Linked DNA regions of Kribbella sp. NBC_01245. The protein of the gene in region 1 interacts with the protein of each later gene in a pairwise test. Links are inferred from orthologs where the notes say so. Each region holds a gene or a part of one and is shown in the gene's direction. Other genes may lie near its edges. The genes, in order: OG394_RS32330 and rlmB.

What was found.
Region 2: the proteins of OG394_RS32330 (region 1) and rlmB interact in binary tests that used the Escherichia coli proteins (3 or more experiments, as listed by UniProt). The link is inferred for Kribbella sp. NBC_01245 from one-to-one orthologs.

Annotation. Positions count from the first base shown.
Region 1 is NZ_CP108487.1:7,057,075-7,068,282, forward strand. Bases 1-2,830 are described here. They hold OG394_RS32330 (NAD(P)H-hydrate dehydratase), read left to right. Parts: upstream 1-628; coding sequence 629-2,032; downstream 2,033-2,830. Other genes in these bases: glmS (glutamine--fructose-6-phosphate transaminase (isomerizing)), read left to right, coding at 1-280; OG394_RS32325 (holo-ACP synthase), read left to right, coding at 277-627; OG394_RS32335 (M15 family metallopeptidase), read right to left, coding at 2,019-2,678. Also shown: OG394_RS32340 (peptidoglycan DD-metalloendopeptidase family protein), read right to left, coding at 2,840-4,159; sporangiospore maturation cell wall hydrolase GsmA, read right to left, coding at 4,173-5,501; OG394_RS40160 (FG-GAP-like repeat-containing protein), read right to left, coding at 5,514-6,905; OG394_RS32360 (AfsR/SARP family transcriptional regulator), read right to left, coding at 7,026-9,965; OG394_RS32365 (family 43 glycosylhydrolase), read right to left, coding at 10,104-11,208. UniProt on the Escherichia coli protein: Bifunctional enzyme that catalyzes the epimerization of the S- and R-forms of NAD(P)HX and the dehydration of the S-form of NAD(P)HX at the expense of ADP, which is converted to AMP.
Region 2 is NZ_CP108487.1:4,594,378-4,605,503, reverse strand. Bases 5,757-8,504 are described here. They hold rlmB (23S rRNA (guanosine(2251)-2'-O)-methyltransferase RlmB), read left to right. Parts: upstream 5,757-6,518; coding sequence 6,519-7,490; downstream 7,491-8,504. Other genes in these bases: OG394_RS20535 (MFS transporter), read left to right, coding at 7,808-8,504; cysS (cysteine--tRNA ligase), read left to right, coding at 5,757-6,517. In the rest of the region: OG394_RS20570 (DUF2207 domain-containing protein), read left to right, coding at 1-321; OG394_RS20565 (peptidase C39 family protein), read right to left, coding at 481-1,806; OG394_RS20560 (GNAT family N-acetyltransferase), read right to left, coding at 1,873-2,427; OG394_RS20555 (lysozyme), read right to left, coding at 2,494-3,309; OG394_RS20550 (neutral zinc metallopeptidase), read right to left, coding at 3,725-4,963; more of cysS, read left to right, coding at 5,084-5,756; more of OG394_RS20535, read left to right, coding at 8,505-9,085; OG394_RS20530 (radical SAM protein), read left to right, coding at 9,089-10,264; OG394_RS20525 (acyl carrier protein), read left to right, coding at 10,270-10,524; OG394_RS20520 (hypothetical protein), read left to right, coding at 10,521-11,126. UniProt on the Escherichia coli protein: Specifically methylates the ribose of guanosine 2251 in 23S rRNA.

The DNA of each region.
Region 1 (11,208 bases):
CGTACCGCCCAAGGGACGCGACGTCCTGCACGACAAGATGGTCAGCAACATCCAGGAGATCCGGGCTCGCGGCGCGCGCACGATCGTGCTGGTGGAGGAGGGTGACCACTCCGTCGACCCGTACGCCGATCACATCATCCGCCTGCCGAAGGTGCCGACGTTGATGCAGCCGCTGGTCGCGACCGTGCCGCTGCAGGTGTTCTCGTGCGAGATGGCGACGGCCAAGGGGCATGACGTCGACCAGCCGCGCAACCTGGCGAAATCGGTCACGGTCGAGTGATAGTCGGCGTGGGTATCGACGTCGTCGACGTGGCTCGCTTCATGGAAACGCTGGAGCGGACGCCCGGTTTGCGTACGCGGGTCTTCACTCCCGCCGAGGCCGCCAAACCGCCCGCCTCGCTGGCCGCGCGGTTCGCCGCCAAGGAGGCGCTGGCGAAGGCGCTCGGTGCTCCGGGTGGCATGCAGTGGCACGACTGCGAGGTGCGGAGCGACGAGGACGGCCGGCCCTGGTTGGAGATCACCGGGACCGTCGCCGACCAGGCCGCGCGCCTCGGCGTACAGAGCATGCACTTGTCGCTGAGCCATGACGCGGGCATCGCGTCCGCGGTCGTCGTCCTGGAGGGTTGAGATGCGCCGCGCTTACTCAGTCGGCCAGGTCCGCGCCGCCGAGTCCGCCTTGATGGCGGTATTGCCTGACGGCACGTTGATGCAGCGCGCGGCGTACGGGCTATCCGTTGCTCTCAGCAACTTCATGGGCTTCGTGTACGGCGCTCGCGTGGTGCTGCTCGTCGGGTCGGGCGACAATGGCGGGGATGCCTTGTATGCGGGCGTTTTCCTGGCTCGCCGAGGTGCTCGCGTTACTGCCGTACTGCTCTCGGACAAAGCGCATCCCGAGGGCCTCGCCGCTTTACGTAGTGCAGGTGGCCGGGTTGGTTCGGCCGAGGACGTGCCGGGTGCGGATGTGGTGGTCGACGGGATTGTCGGGATCGGCGGTCGTCCCGGCCTGCGGCCCGATGCGCTCGAGGTGGTCGAGTTGGCCGCGCGGCACGGGGTGCCGATGGTCGCGGTCGATACGCCGTCGGGCGTGGACGTCGATACCGGCGAGACCCCTTCGCCGCACGTGCGCGCGGATCTGACCGTCACTTTCGGCACGCACAAGGTCTGCCATCTCGTCGATCCAGCCGCCGCGGCCTGCGGAACGGTCCACCTCGTCGACATCGGCCTCGACCTCCCGGACCTGGTCCCGGCCGCAGAGGCATTCCAGGCGGCTGACGTGCGCGCGCTCTACCCCATCCCGCACGGCGAATCCGACAAGTACTCCCGCGGCGTCCTCGGCCTCATGGCGGGCTCATCGCAGTACCCGGGCGCTGCCGTGATCGCCACCTCGGGCGCCCTCGGCGGACCCGTCGGCATGATCCGGTACGGCGGACCCGATTCGGTGGCGGCCGATATCCGGGCAGTCCACCCCGAGGTGGTGCACGGCGAGGGCCGGGTGCAGGCGTGGGCGGTTGGTTCGGGCCTCGGGCAGGGGTTCGACCGGCAGGCCGTCGCGCGGTTGCTCGCCGGCCCCGAGCCGGTGCTGGTCGACGCCGACGGCCTCTCGGCGATCGACGGGCCGCTCGAAGCGCCGGCGCTGCTCACCCCGCACGCGGGCGAACTCGGCCGGCTGCTCGACGTACCACGAGCTGAGGTCGAGGCGAGGCGGTTGGAGCACGCCCGTACGGCGGCCGAGCGCTTCCAGGCGACGGTATTGCTCAAGGGTTCCACTACGGTCATCGCGGCGCCGGATGGCCGCGTCCGCGTCAACACCAACGCGAGCGCCTGGCTCGCCACGGCCGGTTCGGGTGACGTCTTGGCGGGATTGTGCGGGTCGTTGCTCGCCTCGGGCCTGTCGCCGTTCGACGCGGCAGCCGTTGGCGCTTACCTCCACGCCGCAGCCGCCCACCTCGCGGCCGACGGCGCGCCTCTCACCGCAATGACGCTTGCCGCCCATCTGCCTGCGGCCACTCGGCACACGCTCATCGACCAGTGAAGGTCTGCTGTCCGTAGATGGCGTGTGGGGCCGCCGTCGTCATGGCCCAGTAGCGGTCGCCGTAGGACCAGTGCCACCACTCGGTGGGGTAGTTGACGAAGCCCGCGGAGGTCATGGCGTTGGCCAGTACGCGGCGGTGGCGGCGGGCCTGTGCGGGGATGTTGGTGGCGGCGGTATAGCAGGCGTCGTCGCTTTCCTCGGGGCCGTCGTTGACCTCGGTGCCGAGCCAGATCTCCTCGCCGCCGGGAGAGCACAGGGTGAGGTCGATCGCCGCGCCACAGACGTGCGGGCCGATCTCCGGTGGGGAGAGTAGGCGGCTGGCCATGGTGCGGAGGTGCTGGTCGGACCAGGACGGGTTCTCGGCCCGGAGTTCCGCGAGGTAGGACTCGAAGTACTGCACCTGCAACGCCAACGGCCGGTAGGCCTCGACCACGAGGAAATGCAGGCCTCCGGGCAAGAGACGCTGGGCGGCGACCAGGCGATCCGCTACACCTCGGCGAGCCTGGCAGTAGGCGCCGGCCGGATCAGCGAGCCGGTTGTCCAGGCGAAGGGTCCCGTAGTCGCGAAGATCCACCAGCGGCTCGCCGTTGTCCACGACTGGGATGCCCATGACGGCGGGATCCGCCATCAGTACGACGTCCAGCATCCTGGCACCTCTTTCCTCGACTCGGGCCAGTTGGCGGTTCGGGGCGCAGCCGGTTCGACCTTGCCGGTGGCGGCTGCAAAGGCCCTGCAGGTTCTCTGTAAGGGTTCTCTGTAAGGGTGGCTGCGGGTCTGCCAAGACGGCAGACCCGCAGCCGGTGGGGGTCAGGCGAAGAGCAGGTTGGTGGGGGAGAAGCCGGTCGCGATGGTGGCGGTGGCGTTCCAGGGGGTGGGGGCGAAGCCTGCGCCGTTGTGCCAGGACTTGACGTCGCCGTTGGCGAGGACGGTGGTGATGTCGGCCTTGCCGTCGCCGTCGAGGTCGGGGAGGAAGAGGTTGTTGGCGGTGAAGCCGGTGGCGATGATGGCGTCGGCGTCCCACGGCATCGCGGCGAAGCCTCGGGCGTTGCGCCAGGCCTTCACGTCGCCGTTGGGTAGAACGGTCATCGCTTCGGCTTTGCCGTCGGCGTTGAGGTCGGCGAGGAAGGTGTTGTTGGGGGTGAAGCCGGTGGCGATGACGGCGTCGGCATCCCAGGGTGCGGCGGCGAAGCCTCGGGCGTTACGCCAGGCTTTGAGGTCGCCGTTGGGCATGACGACGAGGACTTCGGAGCGGCCGTCGGCGTTGAGGTCGGCGAAGAAGGTGTTGTTCGCACTGAATCCCGTGCCGATGATGACGTTGGCGCCCCAGGGCATGGCTGCGAAGCCGCCGTCGTTGTGCCAGGCCTTCAAGTCGCCGTTGGGTAGGACGACGATGATTTCTTTGCGGCCGTCTCCGTCGAGGTCGGCGAAGAACGCGTTGTCGGGCGTGAAGCCGGTGCCCACGATCGCGTCGGCGTCCCAGGGCATGTCGGTGAAGCCGCGGCCGTTGCGCCAGGCCTTGATGTCGCCGTTGGCCAGCACCATTGCGAGATCGGAACGAGCGTCACCGGACAGCGAGCTGCTCGTGATCGGGCCGCTGCCGCAGTTGTCGCTGGTCTCGTAGTGCTGGTTGTACGAGTAATTCACTGGTACTAGGTGGCCGCTGAAGATCGACTGGACGACAACGCCGTTCTGCTTCTGCTCGAAGTGCAGGTGGGCGCCGCTGGTGTTGGAGCCGGTGTTGCCGACCGTGCCGATGTGCATGCCCTGACCGACCTGGGCGCCGATGTTGACCGCCCGGGTGGCCAGATGGAGGTAGCGGGTCTGCCAGCCGTCGCCGTGGTCGATGACGATCATGTTGCCCGCATCGGTGGCGAACTTCGACGTACTCACTACACCGCCTGCTGACGCCAGCACCGGCGTACCGGCGGTAGCGCCACCTGAGCGGACCATGTCGAGCATGTACTGGCTGGCGTGGCCGCTGTGGGTTGAGGTGGTCCAGACCTGACCACACGGCAGGGGGAGCTTGAAGTTGGGGCGGCCGGCTGCAGCGGCCTGAGGTACCACTAGTCCGACAGTGACAGCTGCAGCGGCTGCAAGGACGGCAAGAAGCCGTTTGACCTTCAGCATGATCCAGTAGCTCCTAGGCGAAGAGAAGGTTGGTGGGGGAGAAGCCGCTGGCGATGACCGCGGTGGCGTTCCAGGGCATGGCGGCGAAGCCTGCGCCGTTGTGCCACGACTTGACGTCGCCGTTCGCGAGCACGGTGGTGATGTCGGCCTTGCCGTCACCGTCGAGGTCCGGCAGGAAGAGGTTGTTCGCCGAGAAGCCGGTGGCGATGATCACATCGGCGTCCCACGGCATGGCCGCGAAGCCTCGGGCGTTGCGCCAAGCCTTCACCTCGCCACTGGGCAGGACGGTCATGGCTTCGGCTTTACCGTCGGCGTTCAGGTCGGCGAGGAAGGTGTTGTTGGCGGTGAAGCCCGAGCCGATGACGACATCGCCGTCCCACGGCATGGCCGCGAAGCCCCGGCCGTTGCGCCACGCCTTGAGGTCGCCGTTCGGCATCACCATGAGGACCTCGGAACGACCATCGGCGTTCAGGTCCGCGAAGAAGGTGTTGCCGGCGGTGAAGCCGGTGCCGATGATGACGTTGGCGCCCCACGGGTTGGCTTTGAAGCCGCCGTCGTTGTGCCAGGCCTTCAAGTCGCCGTTGGGCAATACGACGATGATTTCCTTGCGGCCGTCTCCGTCGAGGTCGGCGAAGAACGCGTTGTCGGGCGTGAAGCCGGTGCCCACGATCGCGTCGGCGTCCCAGGGCATGTCGGTGAAACCGCGGCCGTTGCGCCAGGCCTTGACGTCGCCGTTGGCTAGCACCATCGCGATCTCGGTACGGCCGTCACCGGACAGCGAGGCGCCGAGGGGACGGTCAAACCGGTAGAGGTTGTACGTGGTCATCAGGTTGACGACCTTGCTCGTGTACGCCGGGTCCGTCGCGTAACCGGCCTTGCGGATCTCTTCGACGAACTGGTTCGGGTTGTTGGTGTAGTTGAAGGCGTTGGCATACCGCGGGTTGTTGCGCAGGAACGCGCCATGGTCGCGGAACGAGTCGAGCATCGAGGCGTACCGCCGGAAGGACGCGTAGACGGTGTGGCAGGTGGGCGTGCACTCGGTGGTCGGCCGGGTCACACAGCCGATCGCGATCGGGCCCGGGCCGCTGCTGCCGCACTTGATGCCGAAGTAGTTCTTGTCCTCGACGGCGAGAGCGCTCTGGCCCCAGCCACTCTCGAGGATGGCCTGCGCGACGGTCACCGACGCCGGTACGCCGAACTCGGCACGACTGGCTTGCGCCGGTGGACCAGCGGCGTTGATGAAATCGCTGTGCGCGTCGGCGGCGGCGGGTGCGGCCGGCAGCGTGACCAGGGCGGTCAGGGCGAGCAGGGCGGTGGTGACAAGACGTTTGACGTTAAGCATGATCAGTAGCTCCTAGGCGAAGAAGAGGTTGGTGGGGGAGAAGCCGCTCGCGACGATGGCGGTGGCGTTCCACGGGGTGGCGGCGAAGCCCGCGCCGTTGTGCCAGGACTTGACGTCGCCGTTGGCGAGCACGGTGGTGATGTCGGCCTTGCCGTCGCCGTCGAGGTCCGGCAGGAAGAGGTTGTTGGCGGTGAACCCGGTGGCGATGATGGCGTCGGCGTCCCACGGCATCGCGGCGAAGCCTCGGGCGTTGCGCCATGCCTTCACGTCGCCGTTGGGCAGAACGGTCATCGCTTCGGCTTTGCCATCGGCGTTCAGGTCGGCGAGGAAAATGTTGCTGGCCGAGAAGCCGGTGCCGATGATGACATCCGCGTCCCACGGCATGGCGGCGAAACCTCGGCCGTTGCGCCAGGCCTTCAGGTCGCCGTTCGGCATCACCATGAGGACCTCGGAGCGGCCGTCGGCGTTCAGGTCCGCGAAGAAGGTGTTGTTCGGGGAGAAGCCGCTGCCGATGATGACGTTGTCGCCCCACGGCATGGGAGCGAAGCCCCGGTCGTTACGCCAGGCCTTGAGATCGCCGTTCGGCAGCACGGCGATGATCTCCTTGCGGCCATCGGCGTTCAGGTCGGCGTAGTGCAGGTTCTCGGTGCTGAAGCCCGAGCCGACGATGGTGTCGGCATCCCACGGCATGTCGGTGAACCCGCGGCCGTTGCGCCAGGCCTTCACGTCGCCGTTGGCGAGCACCATCGTGAGATCGGTGCGGCTGTCGCCGGACAGCGAGGCAGCACCCGGGCGAGCGTCGTACAGGCGGATCGCGCCGTAGTAGTCGCTGCGGCTCGCGCTGGAGACCCGGACCAGCGCTCCGGAGTTCGGCGCCTCGACCATGTAGCCGCCGCCGAGGTACATCGCGACATGCTTGATCGCGCCACCACCGGGGTTGAAGAAGAGCAGGTCACCCGGGACCAGCGGCGCGAGTCCGGCCGATCTGTCCCAGCGGGCGACCCGGTTCGGCGAGTCCCATTGCTCTCGGGTGGTGCCGTTGATGACGTCCGCGCCGACGGCCAGGTAGTACGCGTACCGGACCATGCCGGAGCAGTCGAGGCCGATCACGTTGCAGTCGTTCGGCGCGCCGTTGGCCGCGTCGCAGATGCCGCGGGTCGGCCCGGGGGTCTGGCCGTGGCCGCCGCCCCAGGAGTACGGCGTACCGATCAGGGTGCAGGCCTTCTGTACCGCGGCGACCGCGGCCGGCCCGGCACCGGGAGCGAGGACGCCGCAGGCCGGTGCGGCCGTGGCGGTGGGTGCGTTGCCGGCGACCATGAGCGCCGTACCGGCGAGCAGGGTGAAGAGCAGGGCGAGTGCCTTGACCGGCCGGCCGAGCCGGCGCCGCAGGCTGTTCCTGGACATGACGGTGATCCGATCTTCCGATTCGCGAGCCTGCGGTCGCAGCCTCGGAACGATCGTGGATCCACCGTCTGGAACGGCCCTCCAAACTTCCTGCAAGGTCCTGTAAGTCGCCCGTAGGCGTCAGTTCGAGCCGGCCGCGAGCGCCTTTCGCAGATCGCTTTCGGTCCGTTCGGCGAACTGCGGCAGGCCCAGCTCACGCCAGATCGCGAGCGACTCCTCGAGCATCGGCACCGCCGCCGCCGGGTCATCCAGCGACAGCTGCAACTCGCCCTGGGTGCGGAGGATCAACGCCTGCCCGAAGCGGTCCGAGTACGTCCGGCAGGTGGTGAGCGCCGCCGCCAGCTCAGGCGCCACGGCCGCGCCCGCGCCGAGCCGGAGCCGCGCCTTCGCGAGCGCCTGTACGGCGTACGCCGTCATCACCGCGTCGCCGATCTCCCGCAACATCGCGACGGCCTGTTCGGCCAGCCGGGCCGCCTTCCCGTACTCACCGGCGGCTCGGTGGGCCAGGCTGATCGTGCGCAGGGTGATGGCCTCGCCGCGGCGGCTGAAAGCCCGGCGGTACGCCGTGAGAGCCTCGTCCAGTGACGCGAAACCCTCGTCGGTACGGCCTTGTTCGATGGCGAGCGCACCACTGCGGCGAGCGCAGAAGCCGATGCCCGCGTCGTCGCGCAGCGCCCGGAAGATCGCCAGCGCCCGGTCGAGCCGTTCGCGCGCGGGCACGACGTCGCCGAGTTCGCGGCTGACGTCACCCAGGCCCGCCAACGCGATCGCCTCGCCGCGCCGATCGCCCACCGCGACGTACCCGGCGAGCGAATCCGCGAAGTAGGCCTCGGCCCCGGCATAGTCGTCCTGGCCGCTGCGCAACCGTCCGAGCCCCGCGAGCAGCATCGCCTCGGTGGCCTGATCCCCGGCCACCCTCGCGGCCTGGAGTGCGCTGTCGTGACTTCGCCACCAATCGTCGAACCGGTTCGTGATGACGAACGACGACGAGCACATCGCGGCGACCACCTCAGCCGCGACGCGATGCAGACCGTTCGCCGCCGCCCGGTCGACCGAGGCCAGCATCGACGGCGTCTCCACGTCGAACCAGACAGCGGGCCGGGCCAGTGCAGGCTGCAGTACGTCGGCCGGCACCACGCCTTCGATCGGCCCGGGCGGGACCAGGTCGATCTCGCCGGTCGGCCCGCTGGCGGAGATCCGTCCGATCAGGCCGAGCCAAGCGCGCAGGGCCCGGGTGACGGCGGCCTCGCGATCGGCGACGGGGTCCTCCAGCTCGGCGCGTTCGCGGGCGAACACCTGCAGCAGTTCGTGCATGCGATAGCGGACCTGGCCGAGTGGATCGACGGTCGCGAGTTCGAGCAGCTGGGCGTCGACGAGTTGCTCGACCACGTCCTCGGCTTCGTCGGTCGGCAGGTCTAGCAACGGCCCAGCGATCCACGGCGCGAAGTCGAGCAGGCTGAGCAGACCGAGCCGCCGGAACGCCAGCCGGGCCGGTTCGTCCAGGCCCTGGTAACCGAGCGCCAGGCTGGCCCGTACCTCGACATCGCCCGCGGACAACTCGTCCAGGCGCTGCCGCTCGTCGGCCAGCCGGGCCGCGAACCGCGCGAGTGACCACTGGCGACGGCTGGCAAGACGTGCCCCGGCAGTACGCACGGCCAGCGGGAGGCAGCCGCACAGCGCGACGATTCGATCGGCCTGGTCCGGCTCGGCGGCGACCCGGTCCCGGCCGGCCACTCGCGCCAGCAGGCCGATCGCGTCGTCGGTGCCGAGCACTCCGAGGTCGGTGACGTTGGCCCCCGCCAAACCGCTGAGCCGTCGGCGGGAGGTGATCACGACGGCGGAACCACCCGCACCGGGCAGCAGCGGCCGGACCTGCTGTTCGGAGGCGGCATCGTCGAGCAGGACGAGCAAGGAACGGCCCGCGGTCACGCTGCGATAGAGGTCGACGCGTTCCTCCAAGGAGACGGGCAGACTCTGCCGATCCACCCCGAGCGCCCGCAAGAACCGCGCGACCACGTCGGCGGGCGAGGCCGGCAGATCCGTCACGCCACCGAGGTCGGCGTACAGCTGGCCGTCTTTGAACCGGGCGGCGAGCTGATGTACGGCCGAGAGCGCGAGCGCGGATTTGCCCACCCCGCCCGGACCGCTGATCACCTGGAGGCCGACCACGCCGGGCTCTATCGGGTCGTCGAACCGCGCGACCAACCCGGTCAGCTCCGACGTTCGTCCGGTGAAGTCCGCAACGCCCGCCGGCAACTGCGCCGGCACCTGCTTACCCCCAGCCGTGTGCTCTGCGACGGACGCCGGTTCGTCAGCCACGTTGGGCGTTGTGAAGAGGGACGGATCGTTGTGGAGTACGGCGTCGTGCAGGCGCTGCAGGTCGCGGCCCGGGTCGACGCCGAGCTCGTCGGCCAGCAGACGGCGGCCTTCGGCATAAACGGCGAGCGCCTCCGCCTGTCGGCCGCAGCGACACAGCGCGGTCATGAGCTGGCCGCGAAGGCGTTCGCGCAAGGGATGCCGGGACAGCGTGGCGGCGATCTCCTCGGCGACGGCCGCGTGCCGCCCGGTGTCGAGTTCCGCCGCGATCAGGTCCTCGAACACGGCCAGTCGCAGGTCGTCGAGGCGCGCGGCCTCGGTCGTCAGCGAACCACCGATGCCACCGAGCGCCGGGCCACGCCACAACGCGTCGGCGGCGCGGAAGTCCCGGACGGCGTCGGTCGGCCGGCTCGCCTGGCGGGCGGAACGGACCAGGTCCTCGTACGTCGTGAGGTCGAGCCGGCCACCGCTGATCCGGTAACCCGGCGGCCGTGTCTCGATCGGATCGGCGGTGCCGTCGGCCGTCAGCCCCCGGCGCAGCGCGGCGACGTACGTCTGGATCAGCGCGCGGGCCGTTGGTGGTGGATCGTCGGGCCAGAGCAGGTCGATCAGGCGCTCGGCCGAGACCACCCGCCCCCGTTCGAGCAACAGCGCGGCCAGCAGCGCGCGCGGTTTCGGGCCGCCGACGGTGAGCCGGTTCGAACCGGACCACGCCTCGACCGGCCCCAGCAGCCTGAAGTCCATTTCCCCGCCCCAGCACCTGTCTCGGTACCCCACCTGGTGCGGATGGATGAAATCACAGACGGCAGGCCGCTGCCAGCCTTCTAACGTTGAAGATGGCGCAGTTCGACCACGCTCGAAAGGGTGGCCAACCGCCTTGACTCAGCCTAGGTGCCAGCGTTGGTTGGCGGCGTCGTGTTGGGGCCAGGTGATGACCTCGGCGTTGTCGGCGGTGGAGGCCCAGGCGACGTCCAGGGCGTTGGCGGTGAACTTGCAGGTGATGCGGTGGGTGCCGGCGCGGTCGGGGTCGACGTACCAGCGTTGGTTGTCGCGGCCGGTCCACGCGGTTTGCGAGATGGGTTGGGCGGCGCAGGTGAGGGCTAGTTGGCTTGCCTCGTTGGTGATGCGGTACGAGTCGTCGGACTGCCGGGTGAAAGTCCAGCGTTGGGTGGGGCTCGTGGTCGGCGTACGTTGCACGACGCCGTCGAGGGCTTTGCCGCTGTGCAAGGCGGTGAGTTGGTAGGTGCCGTTGGCAACGATCGGCGCGTTGGTGAGGACAGGGACGCCGTTGCGCCAGGTCAGGCCGGTGACGTGCAGGCCGCGGCCGCCGGGGGTGAGGGCGTGGAAGGCGAGGTGGTTGCCGGTGACGTCTTGGCCGCCGGGGTTGCGGATCGCGTCGGGCCAGGTGGTGTTGTCGATGACCGTGCCCTGCTTGGCGAATGGTGCGGTCAGGGTGGTGCCGACGGCGTACTTCACGTGGTAGTTCGCGTCCCAGGCATCGGCTGAGTAGAACAGGACGAACCGGTTGTCTCGTCGTACGATGACGGGCGCGTCGAGGACGGTGCGCTCGTCGCCGGCCGGATCCGCGGTGAGTAGTTTGTGTCGTTCGCCGATCCAGTTGATGCCGTTGGGCGCGGTCTCGTGGATCCAGACCGAGGCGGGTTGGCCGGCGGAGTTCGCGTCGTCCTTGTAGACGAGATAGCGGCGGCCGTCGACGACCAGGCTGGCCGGATCGATGTTGCCGTGGTCGAAGGCGTTGCAAATAAGGGGTTCTACGCCCACTGGGGTGAATGGGCCGGTCGGGGTGTCCGAGGTTGCGGCGCCGATGCACTGGATGCCGCTGGTGTGTTTGGCGGTGTAGTACATGAGGTAGACGCCGTCCGCTCGCTGCGAGACGTCCGGCGCCCAGACGCGATAGGTGCCGCTGGGTTGGTCGAACGCGACCCACGCGGGGAGGGTTGGCAATGCGTCCACGCCGTCGACCGTC
Region 2 (11,126 bases), 2.5 Mb from region 1 along the record:
CGGCACATGCCGTCGAAGGCGCCCGCCGCTGGTCGCGTCCTCGGCCAGGTCGCCTCGATCCGTGGCGAGCTGCTCGAGATGGACATCCGCGAACTGCCGGAAGACCAGCACGCCGACCTCTGCTCCCGCGCCCTGCCGTACGCCGTCGTTCTCGGCGGTTCCGACCGCTGGATCGACGCCCTCGTAGCCACCGACGACGACGCCGACGAAGACGAAGGCTTCAACTGGTACCGAGGCCCCGCCGGCTGGCACCTCCAGTACCTCCCGGACTCCCTCCGCAACCTAACCACCAACCTCACGGGCGCCCTCTTCACCCGCTAACCCGCGCTTTCCTCCGACACGCCGCCTCACCTGGGGTCCTTTGCATTCATTCGTCGGAATCCGCCCTCTTCCGTCCGCTGACCTGTACTGGACCGCGGTGGCTGAGAGGGCGGATTCCGACGAATGAATGCAAAGGATGTGCGCGGCCGGCTGCGCCCTTTACCAGTTGGCTTGGGGTGGGGGTGTGGGGAGGGGGGTGGTGGTGGGGTGGATTACGTAGACGAGGCCGCCGCTGTGGGGGATCCAGGCGTTTTCGAATTGGGCGCGGTTGTAGGTGAAACGGACCTGGTCGTTGCTCTGGATGAGGTGGCTGGCGGGGTCGTTGACGATGACGTCGCCGTTCGGGGCGAAGCCGACAATGACCATCAGGTGGCCGTTGGTGCCGTAGCCGGCGCCGTCGAGTTCGCTCGACTTGAACGACAGTGAGGCGACCAGCGGGATGCCCGCGCGGATGAACGCCTCGGCCTCGGTGAGCGAGCGCAGCCGGGTCACGAAGGAGTCGAGCCCGCGCGTACCGGCGTACGCCGTGTTGAAGGGCCAGTTGCCGGCGCCGTCGTACGCGTAGTCGAACACCATCCGGGCGGCGTGGTCCACCTGCGGGTCGGCGTCGGCCGGATCCACCCAGGCGGTCTCGGCAGCGGTCGGCCCGGCGCCGAAGTAGTCGAGCACCATCGCGGTCGAGGTGGCCGAGCACCAGGCCTCACCGCCGTTGTCCCATTCGGGGTAGTGGCCGATGTGCGTCTCCTGGGAGTACGTCGGCACGTTCAGGGTTTGTCCCCAGGCTCCGCCCGGGCCGCTGACCGGTACGGTCTTCGCGTCGGGCAAGCGGGAGGCCATGGCGCCGACCGAGCGGACGACCGGGACGGCGCGCGTTCCGGCGAGGCGGTTCAGCGTCACCCGCAGGCGCCAGTCGGTCAGCGAACGGCCGGACGCGGCGACGAAGGTGTCGACGGCGACGTAGCCGTTGGTGTCGCCCTGGCTTGGCACCGAGGTGCGGTGGATATCGCCCTTGGCGGTGTCATCGCCGGCACCCCAGCGGCCGAGGACGTACCACTTCGAGGTCGCGCCAAGGTCGGTCCGGCCCGAGACGGCGACCTCGATCCAGGTGCCGGGCGGCGTATCCGCGTTCCAGGAGGCGATGAGCTCGGTGAGACCGAAACCGGGTCGCACCGTCGGCGACGTCCAGACGGCCTGGTCGTACGTCTTGGCCGTCCCGTTGCCGAAGGGATCGACGTACGACGTGGTGCCGCTCGCCCGGGCGAACGTCAGCGCGCCCTGGGACGCCGCGGTGCCGAGGTGCAGCCCCGCGGCGAAGTCGGCCGTACTGGTCCAGGATCGATGGGCGATATCCCGGGGCTCGGCGGGTTTGACTGCGGCCAGAGCGGTAGTCAAGGAGGGAGCGGCTGTGCTGGTGACGGCAGTGGCGCTGGTGAGGCCCAGCGCCAGCGCTCCCGACAGCAGGGCGGTCAGCAGGCGAGTGGTCATACCTGCCGACGATAGACCCCGTCGATGCTGTTCGCCCAGCCCTTCGAGGTGGCGGAAATCCCTTGTTTACAAGGCTTTCCACTCGTCATCGAGCATGGCGAAAACAGCCTCGTCGGTCCATTCGCCCTTGACCTTCTCGTTCCGGACGAAGTGCGCCTCCTTGCGCATACCCAGCCGGGTGAGCAATGCGGCGGAGGCGGTGTTGCTGGCGTCGAGCCGGCCGATCATCCGGTACAGCCCGAGAGACTCGAAACCGAAGCGCAGTACGGCGGTCGAGGCCTCGGCGGCGTACCCCTTGCCCTGGGCGAAGGGATGGAAGACGAAACCGATCTCGCCGAGGCGGTGTTCGGTGTTGATCAGGAAGAACACCACCTCGCCGAGATGCTGCCCGGTCTCCTTGAGCTCCACCGCGAAGGTGTGATCCTGGCCGTTCGTGTCCAGCGGCGGGATGTCCATTCGCCTGGCCAGGCTTTCCCGCACCTCCTCGGGGCTTTTCGGCCCATGCAGGAGATAGCGGCAGACCTCGTCGCTGGACAGCAACTTGAGCAGGTCGTCGTAGTCGGTTTCGCGGTAGGGGCGGAGGATCAGGCGGTCGGTCTCGATCGGCAGGCTAAGGGTCACCTCTCGACCCTATGCGCCTCCTTTCGTTTGCGAGCAAGTGGTTTTCGGCCGTCAGGCGCACCGGGCTCAGCCGTTGGCCAGGGCGACGAGTCGTTCCTGGGTGCCGTTGAAGACGTTCTGGTCGATCGGGCTGGAGCTGTACTGCCAGAACGTGTAGAAACCCCAGCCGCCCGGCAGCGTGCCCGGGGCCGAGGCGTAGCGCGCGACCCACAAGGGGTTCGTCTGGTTGAACGCCGTGCTGTTACCGGTGCAGCGGCTCCACCAGTCGAGGTTGGTGTAGATGACGGCGTCACGGCCGGTCCGGGACTTGTAGGTGTTCAGGAAGTCGCGGATCCAGCTGACCATTCCGGCCTGGGTCTTGCCGTAACAGGTCGCGCCGTACGGGTTGTACTCGATGTCGAGCGCACCCGGCAGTGTCCGGCCGTCGCGGGACCAGGCGCCGCCGCGATCGACGAAGTAGTTGGCCTGGTTGGCGCCGCTGGAGTCGTTCGGCGTGGCGAAGTGGTAGGCGCCACGGATCATGCCGACGTTGTACGAGCCGGTGTACTGCTGGGAGAAGTACGGATTGCGGTAGTAGTTGCCTTCGGTCGCCTTCACGTAGGCGAACCGCTTGCCTTGGCCCCACCAATACGTCCAGTTGACGTTGCCCTGGTGGCTTGAGACGTCGATGCCGTAGACCGAGGCTGCTGGGGCGTAGGTGGGGGTGGTGGTCGTGGTGGTGGGTTGGGCTTGACGCCAGCCGAGGTAGGCGTCGCCGGCCTTGGTGATGCCGTGGGCCTTGGCCTCGGGGGTGGGTTGGTGAGGGGCCGGAGCGGCGGCGCCTGCGGTTGGGACGAGCGCCAGGCCGAAGGCGGCGATGGCAGCCGTGAGTAGGGACTTCACGAGAACCTCCAGGAGGGGCGGAGAGGAGTGCTCGTGAAGGTTCTACCCGTGCATCGCCAGAAACTAACGCGAAAACAAAAAAACTGGTGACAAAGTTCCGAGACCCCCGAGTCCGCTTCCCCGACACCCTTGAACCCTGCGTTCATTGGTCTGAATCCGCTCGCCCCTAACAGCGGCGAGTCGTGTGGCCACCGGCCCAGGCGGGCGAATTCGGACCAATGAACGCTAATCCAGCACCACGCACCACTGTCCCCGCATGCTTTTCGCCGTACAACGATCGCGGGCAGGCGTGATCCCGGGCCGGCGATTAGCGTTCATTGGTCCGAATGCGCCCGCCTACGTCCGCTTCCACCTGACCCGTCGCTGTTAGGGGCGAGCGAATTCAGACCAATGAACGCAAGGCTTAGGTGGTGGGTTAGCGGACTAGGGAGGAGCCCGAGGTGAAGGTGTTGCAGAGGTTGGTGTTGCGGGAGTTGAAGCCGCGTTGGGACCAGTAGCTGTGGACGATGCGGCTGCCGTGGGTTCGTTCGGTGTCGTACTCGTCGCCGCTGTGGATGACCAGCCAGTTCCACTCGCGGCGTGCCGCACCGGTGACCGGGTAAGTATTCCGGTTGGCGCCCATGAAGACGGCGCCGAAGCAGCTGGCCTGGAGCTCCTTACGACGGCTCAACTCGAGCTTGGCGTCGTACGACGTCAGTTCGTACCTGAGGTTGTAGTACGCCGGCAGGATGCCGCTGATCTCCTGCAAGTGGTGCCCGTATTCGTGAGCCATCGTCTGCGAAGTGGCCATCCGTACGAACATCCGGACCTGGGCGGCGTTCGTGTACTGCGAGGACTTGTTGTACTGGCGGATGCCGGTCAGAGCGTCCATGTAGATCGTCTGGTTCGTAGAGCAGTAGAACGAGCGGAAGGCGCTGCCGCCACCGCAAGGCGTCATGCCGACTGTGCCGTTCATGACCACCAGGCTCGGCGCACGGAAGTTGTCCCGGCCACGACGTACGGGAGCCGCCCAGTTCCGGTCCAGGCACTTCTTGAGCGTGCCGATGTACACGGCCGCCGGCCCGATCGCGGTCTGCCGGCCCTTGGACTCGCGGCAGTTCGACCCGGGCAGCAGGCCGATGTAGTAGAAGCCGTCCTTGGTCACGATCTGCCGGTCGTTCGGCTTGTCCGGCGGCGGCGTGGTCGGCCGCGTGGTCGGCCGGGTCGGCGTCGGCCGGGTGGTCGTCGGCTGGACGGTCGGCGGCGGCTCGGTGCTCGCCGTACTGGTCGGGTAGTACGTCGGCTCCGGCGGAGGTGTGGGGGTCGCCGTGGGCGTCCAGTTCGGCTGGCTGGTCGTCGGGTCGTCGCCGCCACCCTTGTTGTTCAGGGCCACGCCGATGACCGTGACGAGCGCCACGACACCTAGAACGCCCAGCATCCCCAGTGAGACCAGCAGACCGGTATTACGCCGCTTGGGCGGCCGAGGCGGTCGCTGCCAGCCGGGAGGGCCCGGAGGCATACCGGGCGGCCCGAACTGCGGCCCCCACCCGTAGCCGGACTGCTGCGGTGCGCCGTACTGCTGTCCGTACTGGTGCTGCGGGAAGGCAGGGGGCAACGGCTGCTGCGGCTGGTGGGGCGGGCCCTGCGGCGGGCCGTACTGCTGGTAGTTCGACAAGGTTCCTCCTGGGCGGAAACGCTATCGCCCGGGCGGTCCAGGCCCCTGGATCCGGGTTCTTTATCAGACGAGGAGCGGGAACGGTTCGGGGCATCCACTCCGCACCGTTACCCTTGATCGGTGACACTTCGCTTGTATGACACCGCGACAGCAGCAGTGAGGGATTTCGAACCGGTCCAGCCGGGCAAGGTCGGGATCTACCACTGTGGGCTGACGGTGCAGGGTGCCCCGCACGTCGGGCACATCTACAAGGAGGTCGTGTTCGACGTCCTGCGGCGCTGGCTCGAGCGCTCGGGCTTCGAGGTCACCGTGATCGCGAACGTGACCGATATCGAGGACAAGATCCTCACCAAGTCCGCCGAGCGGGGCGTGCCGTGGTGGGCGCATGCCTACCAGTTCGAGCGCGAACTGCATTGGGCGTACGACGTGCTCGGCTGCCGCCCGCCGACGTACGAGCCGCGCGCGACCGGGCACATCCCGGAGATGCTCGAGATGATCGGTGAGCTGATCGAGCGCGGGCATGCGTATGTCGCGCCCGACGGCTCCGGTGACGTCTACTTCGACGTGAAGTCCTGGCCGTCGTACGGCGAGCTGTCGAACCAGCGCATCGACGACATGGAGGCCGCGCCCGACGCGGACCCCCGGGGCAAGCGGGATCCGCGCGACTTCGCGCTCTGGAAGGGCCACGTCGACGGGGTGCCGCGGACGGCGTCCTGGCCGACGCCGTGGGGCCGCGGCCGCCCGGGCTGGCACCTGGAGTGCTCCGCGATGGCCGGGAAGTACCTCGGCGACGAGTTCGACATCCACGGCGGCGGGCTGGACCTGCGGTTCCCGCACCACGAGAACGAGCTGGCCCAGTCCACGGCCGTCGGGCAGAAGTTCGCCCGGTTCTGGATGCACAACGCGCTCGTCACCGCGGCCGGCGAGAAGATGTCGAAGTCACTCGGCAACGGCGCCATCGTGCGAACCGTGGTCGAGCGGGTCCGGCCGATCGAGCTGCGCTACTACCTGGTCCAGTCGCACTACCGCTCGGTGGTGGAGTTCTCCTTCGGTGCGCTGGAGGAGGCCGCGACCAGCTTCCAGCGGATCGAGGGCTTCGTCACCCGGGCCACCGAGGTGACCGGCGGCGCTGCCCCGGCCGCCGACCTGCCGGAGCCGTTCGTCACCGCGATGAACGACGATCTGGGTACGCCGGCCGCGATGGCCGCGCTGCACCTGACCGTGCGGGATGGCAACAAACTGCTCGCCGACGGTGATTCGCCCGCGCTGCGGGAGAATCTGGCCGCGGTCCGGGCGATGCTCGACGTGCTCGGGCTCGACCCGCTGGCCGAGCCGTGGGTCTCCCGGACCGGCGGCAGCGAGGAACTGACCGAGGTGCTCGACGGTCTGGTCAAGGCGCTGCTGGATCAGCGCCAGGCCGCCCGGGCCCGCAAGGACTACGCCGCCGCGGACGAGATCCGCGACCGGCTCAAGGCACTCGGCGTTGTCGTCGAGGACACCCCCCAAGGTGCCCGTTGGACGGTCGCCGGGTCCACCCCAGCTGAAGGAATCTGAAATGCCAGGCAGTAGCCAGCGCCGCGGTGCAATCCGCAAGAAGCCCAAGGGCAACCCGACCGCCGGATCCGGTGGCCGGGTCCGCCAAGGACTCGAGGGCAAAGGCCCGACGCCACCGGCCGTGGAGCGCACCAAGCACCCGGCGTACAAGCGCGCCAAGGCCAAGGAGCGGGCGGAGAAGCGCGCGCCCGCCCGCGGTCGCGGCGGCGATCGCAAGGGTTCGGCCGAGCCGACGCCCGAGTGGGTCTACGGCCGTAACCCGGTGGTCGAGGCGCTGCGGGCCGGTGTCCCGGTCAGCGCGCTGTACGTCGCCGAGGGTACGGAGCGCGACCCGCGCCTGAAGGAGGCGATGCTGATCGCGGTCGAGCACGGCATCGCGCTGCTGGAGGTCACCCGGCTCGAGATGGACCGGCTGACCTCGGGCGGAGCCCACCAGGGCCTGGCCGTGCAGATCCCGGCATACGAGTACGCCCACCCCGACGACCTGTTGCGTCGTGCCCTCGACGCGGGCCAGGTGCCGCTGATCGTCGCGCTGGACGGCGTGACCGATCCCCGGAACCTCGGCGCCATCACGCGTTCGGCGGCCGCCTTCGGCGCGCACGGGGTGCTCGTGCCCGAGCGTCGTACGGCGTCCATGAGCGCCTCCGCCTGGAAGACGTCGGCCGGTGCGGCCGCGCGGATCCCGGTGGCGCGCGCGACCAACCTCAACCGCGCGCTCAAGTCGTACCGTGACGCCGGTCTGACCGTCGTCGGCCTCGACATGGACGGTGACGTCGAGCTGTCCGATCTGGACGTCGCGACCGAGCCGCTGGTGCTGGTCATCGGCAGCGAGGGCAAGGGCCTCGGCCGCCTCATCCGCGAGAACTGCGACCAGATCGTCAGCATCGCGATGACCAGCGCGACCGAATCCCTCAACGCCGGCATCGCCGGCGGCGTCGCCCTCTACGAAATCGCCCGCCGCCGCACCACCTGATCCACCCGCTCCAACCAGACGAAGGACCCGGTTCACTACGCCGGGTCCTTCGTCTTTTTTTGCGTTCATTCGTCGCAATCCGCCCTCTTCCCATCGCTGGCCTGCACAGGTCGGCGGGGCTGAGAGGGCGGATTGCGACGAATGAACGCAAAAAAAAGGGGGGGGGGGGGGACTGGTGAGTAGGTTCCGGAACCGTTCCACGTCCTGGGATGTCCGGACAAATGTCTTGTGGGGGTTGGGGCGTTGCTGGCACCGTTTCGGGCGAGCGGCTGGTTGGGAGCGCTCTCAATCCATGGGCGGACGACACTGGGGGTCGGATGCAGGTGGCGACAGCCGGCGCGACCGTCGGGATGGCCCGGGATTTCCGCTGGTTCTGGACCAGTCAGACGCTGAGTTTCACCGGCGATCGGCTGACCGGGTTCGCGGTCCCGAGTATCGCCATCCTGGCGCTCGGCGCGAGCGCTGCCGAGGTCGGTGCGCTCGCCGCCGTGGGCTGGCTGGCCTATCCCGCGCTCGGTCTGGTCGCCGGCGGCGTTCTCGCGCACCTGCCGCGCCGCCCGGTGATGATCGCCGGCGAGCTGATCCGGTTCGCCGCCTTCGTCACCATCCCGCTCGCCGCGCTCGGCGGATGGGTCACGACGGCCCAGCTGTTCGTGGTGGTCGGGATCGCCGGCGCCGCGACGGTATTCGTCGACATCGCCGGCCAGTCGTACCTGCCAGCCCTGGTCGACCGCCAAACCCTCGTCGGCGCCAACTCGCGCCTGCAGAGCTCGGACAGCCTTTCCAAACTGGCCGGTCCTGCGCTCGCCGGTGCCGCGCTCAAACTCGCCGGGCCGTACGTCGGTCTGCTGCTGAGCGCTGTGCCGTTCCTCGCGTCGGCGTTCGGCCGGACCCGGATCCGCGCGATCGAGCCGCCCCTCGAACTACCGGTGGAGGCGATGCCGGCCCGCATCCGCAGAGGCCTCGGCTTTGTCTGGCGGCATGACCTATTGCGGCAGTTGGTAGGGGCCGCGGCCGTTCGAAGTCTCGGTATCGGCATGGTGGACGCCGTTCTGCTGCTGTTCGCCTATCGCGCTCTCGGCCTCTCCAGCCTGCAAGGCGGTTTGCTGATCGCGGCAGGCTCGATCGGCGGTCTACTCGGCGCGTTCATCGCCAACAAGCTCGCCGGCCGCCTCGGAATGCGGCGGGCGTTGCTGCTCACCGGGCTCGAAGGCCTTTGCTGGCTGGCGATTCCGCTCTGCCTCGTGGCCGCGCCGGTGATCGCCTTGGTGGTGATCCGGATCTGCGCCTCGGTGTGGATGCCGATGTGGAACATCCTCACCACCAGCCTCCGGCAGGCCGTGACGCCGCCGGCGATGCAGAGCACCGTGCACGCGACAGCGCGAACGCTGACGTCGGCCACCATCCCACTCGGCGCTCTCCTCGGCGGCCTCGCGGGCGACGTACTCAGCCGTCAGTTAGGTACGTCGGCGGGGCTGGTGGTGGTGCTGGCCGTCGGCGGCGTACTGGCCGGCTGCAGTGTCGTGCTGGTCAACCAGGTTTCCCCGGCAGGCGATGTCCAGGTTGCCGACCGGGTCACAGAGGAGGTCGGTTAGCGAATGCGTCCCACCACCACGCGAATCCTGAACACCAAGGAGTTCGCCGATATCAAACACACCGTGTCGATCCGGTCCAAGGCTCGCAAGAACCTACTGATCGACCCGAGCTACGCGGCGCCTTTGCCCCAGGAGGTGAGCCTGCAACTGACGTACCGGTGCAACCTGCGCTGTACCCACTGCTACCAGTGGAACGAGCAGGGCTTCTTCCGGGACTTCAGCTCGGAGCGACAGCGCACCGAGCTCGACGTCTCGGTTGTCGAGGACGTGCTGCGTACTACCGCCACTACGAAGTCCAAGTTGTTCCTGTGGGGTGGCGAGCCCTTGATGCACACCAAGTTCGACCAGGTGGCTGACCTGCTGCAGAAGTACCCGCGGACGGTCAACATGTGTACGAATGGCCTGCTGTTCAAGCGCAAGCTGGACGACCTCCTGAAGATCGGGGAGAACCTCAACCTGCTAGTGAGCCTCGACGGGCTCGGGGAGGACCACGAGGCTCTCCGTGGGCGTGGCACCTTCAAACGCACCATGGAGAACATCAAGCTCATGCTGGACTTGAAGAAGTCCGGCGAGTGGGACGGCGAGTTGTCCCTGTCCTGCATGGTCTCGCACGTGACGGTCACCAAGATGTACGAGTTCATGGAGTGGGCCGAAGAGCTCGGGGTGAACACCGTCTACTTCCAGTTCCCCTGGTTCATCAGTCCCGAGGTGGCCGACCAGATGGACCGTCTCTACGAGCAGAGCTTCGCCTGGCTCAAACCGGAGACGAACACCAAGCGGCCGACCTGGCACTCCTACACCTACCGGCTGCCAGAGGAGCTGCTGCCGGTGCTGCGCGAGTCGATGGCCCGGCTGGCCTCCCGCGCTTGGAACGTCCGTCTGCGGTATCAGCCGCAGTTGGAGGACGAAGAGGTCACCGACTTCATCCTCGGTACGTCGCGGCCGGCGCAGCACCGCAGCAAGTGCCTCGCGGTCTCGAACCGGATGGAGGTGCACGCGGACGGCGCGGTGAGCTCGTGCAAGTTCTTCCCGGAGTTCGTGGTCGGCAACCTCTACGAACAGTCGGTCGACGACCTGTGGCAGAGCCAGTCGTTCCGCGAGGTCCGCCGGATCATGTCCGAGAACGGCATGATGCCGGTCTGCTCGAAGTGCATTCTCCTTTACCTGAACGGGGTGTGAACCAGATGGACATCGAGAACCGCGTCAAGCTCGTGCTGGCCAAGGTGCTGGACAACGGGCTGACCGCCGAGCAGATCGGGTCCGAGGCCGACCTGGTCGCCGAGTACGGACTGGACTCGTTGCAGACGATCACCTTCCTGCTCGCGATCGAGGACGAGTTCGACCTGGAACTGGACTATCCGTCGCTCCAGCTGGACGATCTCCGCTCGGTGCGGCAGTTCAGCGGGTTCGTCGCGCGTCTGGCCGCACCTGTCCAGTGACCAGACCAGCGGTACATTTCGGCACCTTCGACGCGGAGTCGTACTGGCGCCCGGACGACCTGGCCGCCCTGCCTGCGTTCGGAGGTGGTGGCCGCGACGTCGAAGCGATGGACGAGTTGCTGGCGGGATTCTGCGCGCCGGGTGACCTGCTGATCACCCGGCACCCGATGGCCGACGCGGTCCGCTCCGGCCTGGCCGCTGCGGGCATCACCTTCGAGCTGGGTGATCCTGGGCAGGAGTTGCCCGCAGGGTACGAGCCGCAGCCGTACGCGGTCCTTCCTCAAATGGGTGCCGAAGGGTTGCCCTCGGCAACGGTTGTCGCTCAAGTGAACTCGAAGTCCTGGTCGAACGAGTTGGTTCGAGAGCTGGGCCTACCCGGTGCCGGCGTGGTGGTCCGCTCCGTCGAGGAGTTGGTCCGCGCGGTTGGAGCCCTCGGTTTCCGGGCGCTGGTCAAGGATCCGTACGGCGTCTCGGGCCGGGCCTTACTCGAGATCCCGACCCCCGGCGTACTCCGAGCCATCGAACGCGTGCTGCGCAAGCAGGTTGAGGCCGGCCGTCGGGTCGAGCTGATCGTCCAGGAGAAGTTCCCCAAGGCGTACGAC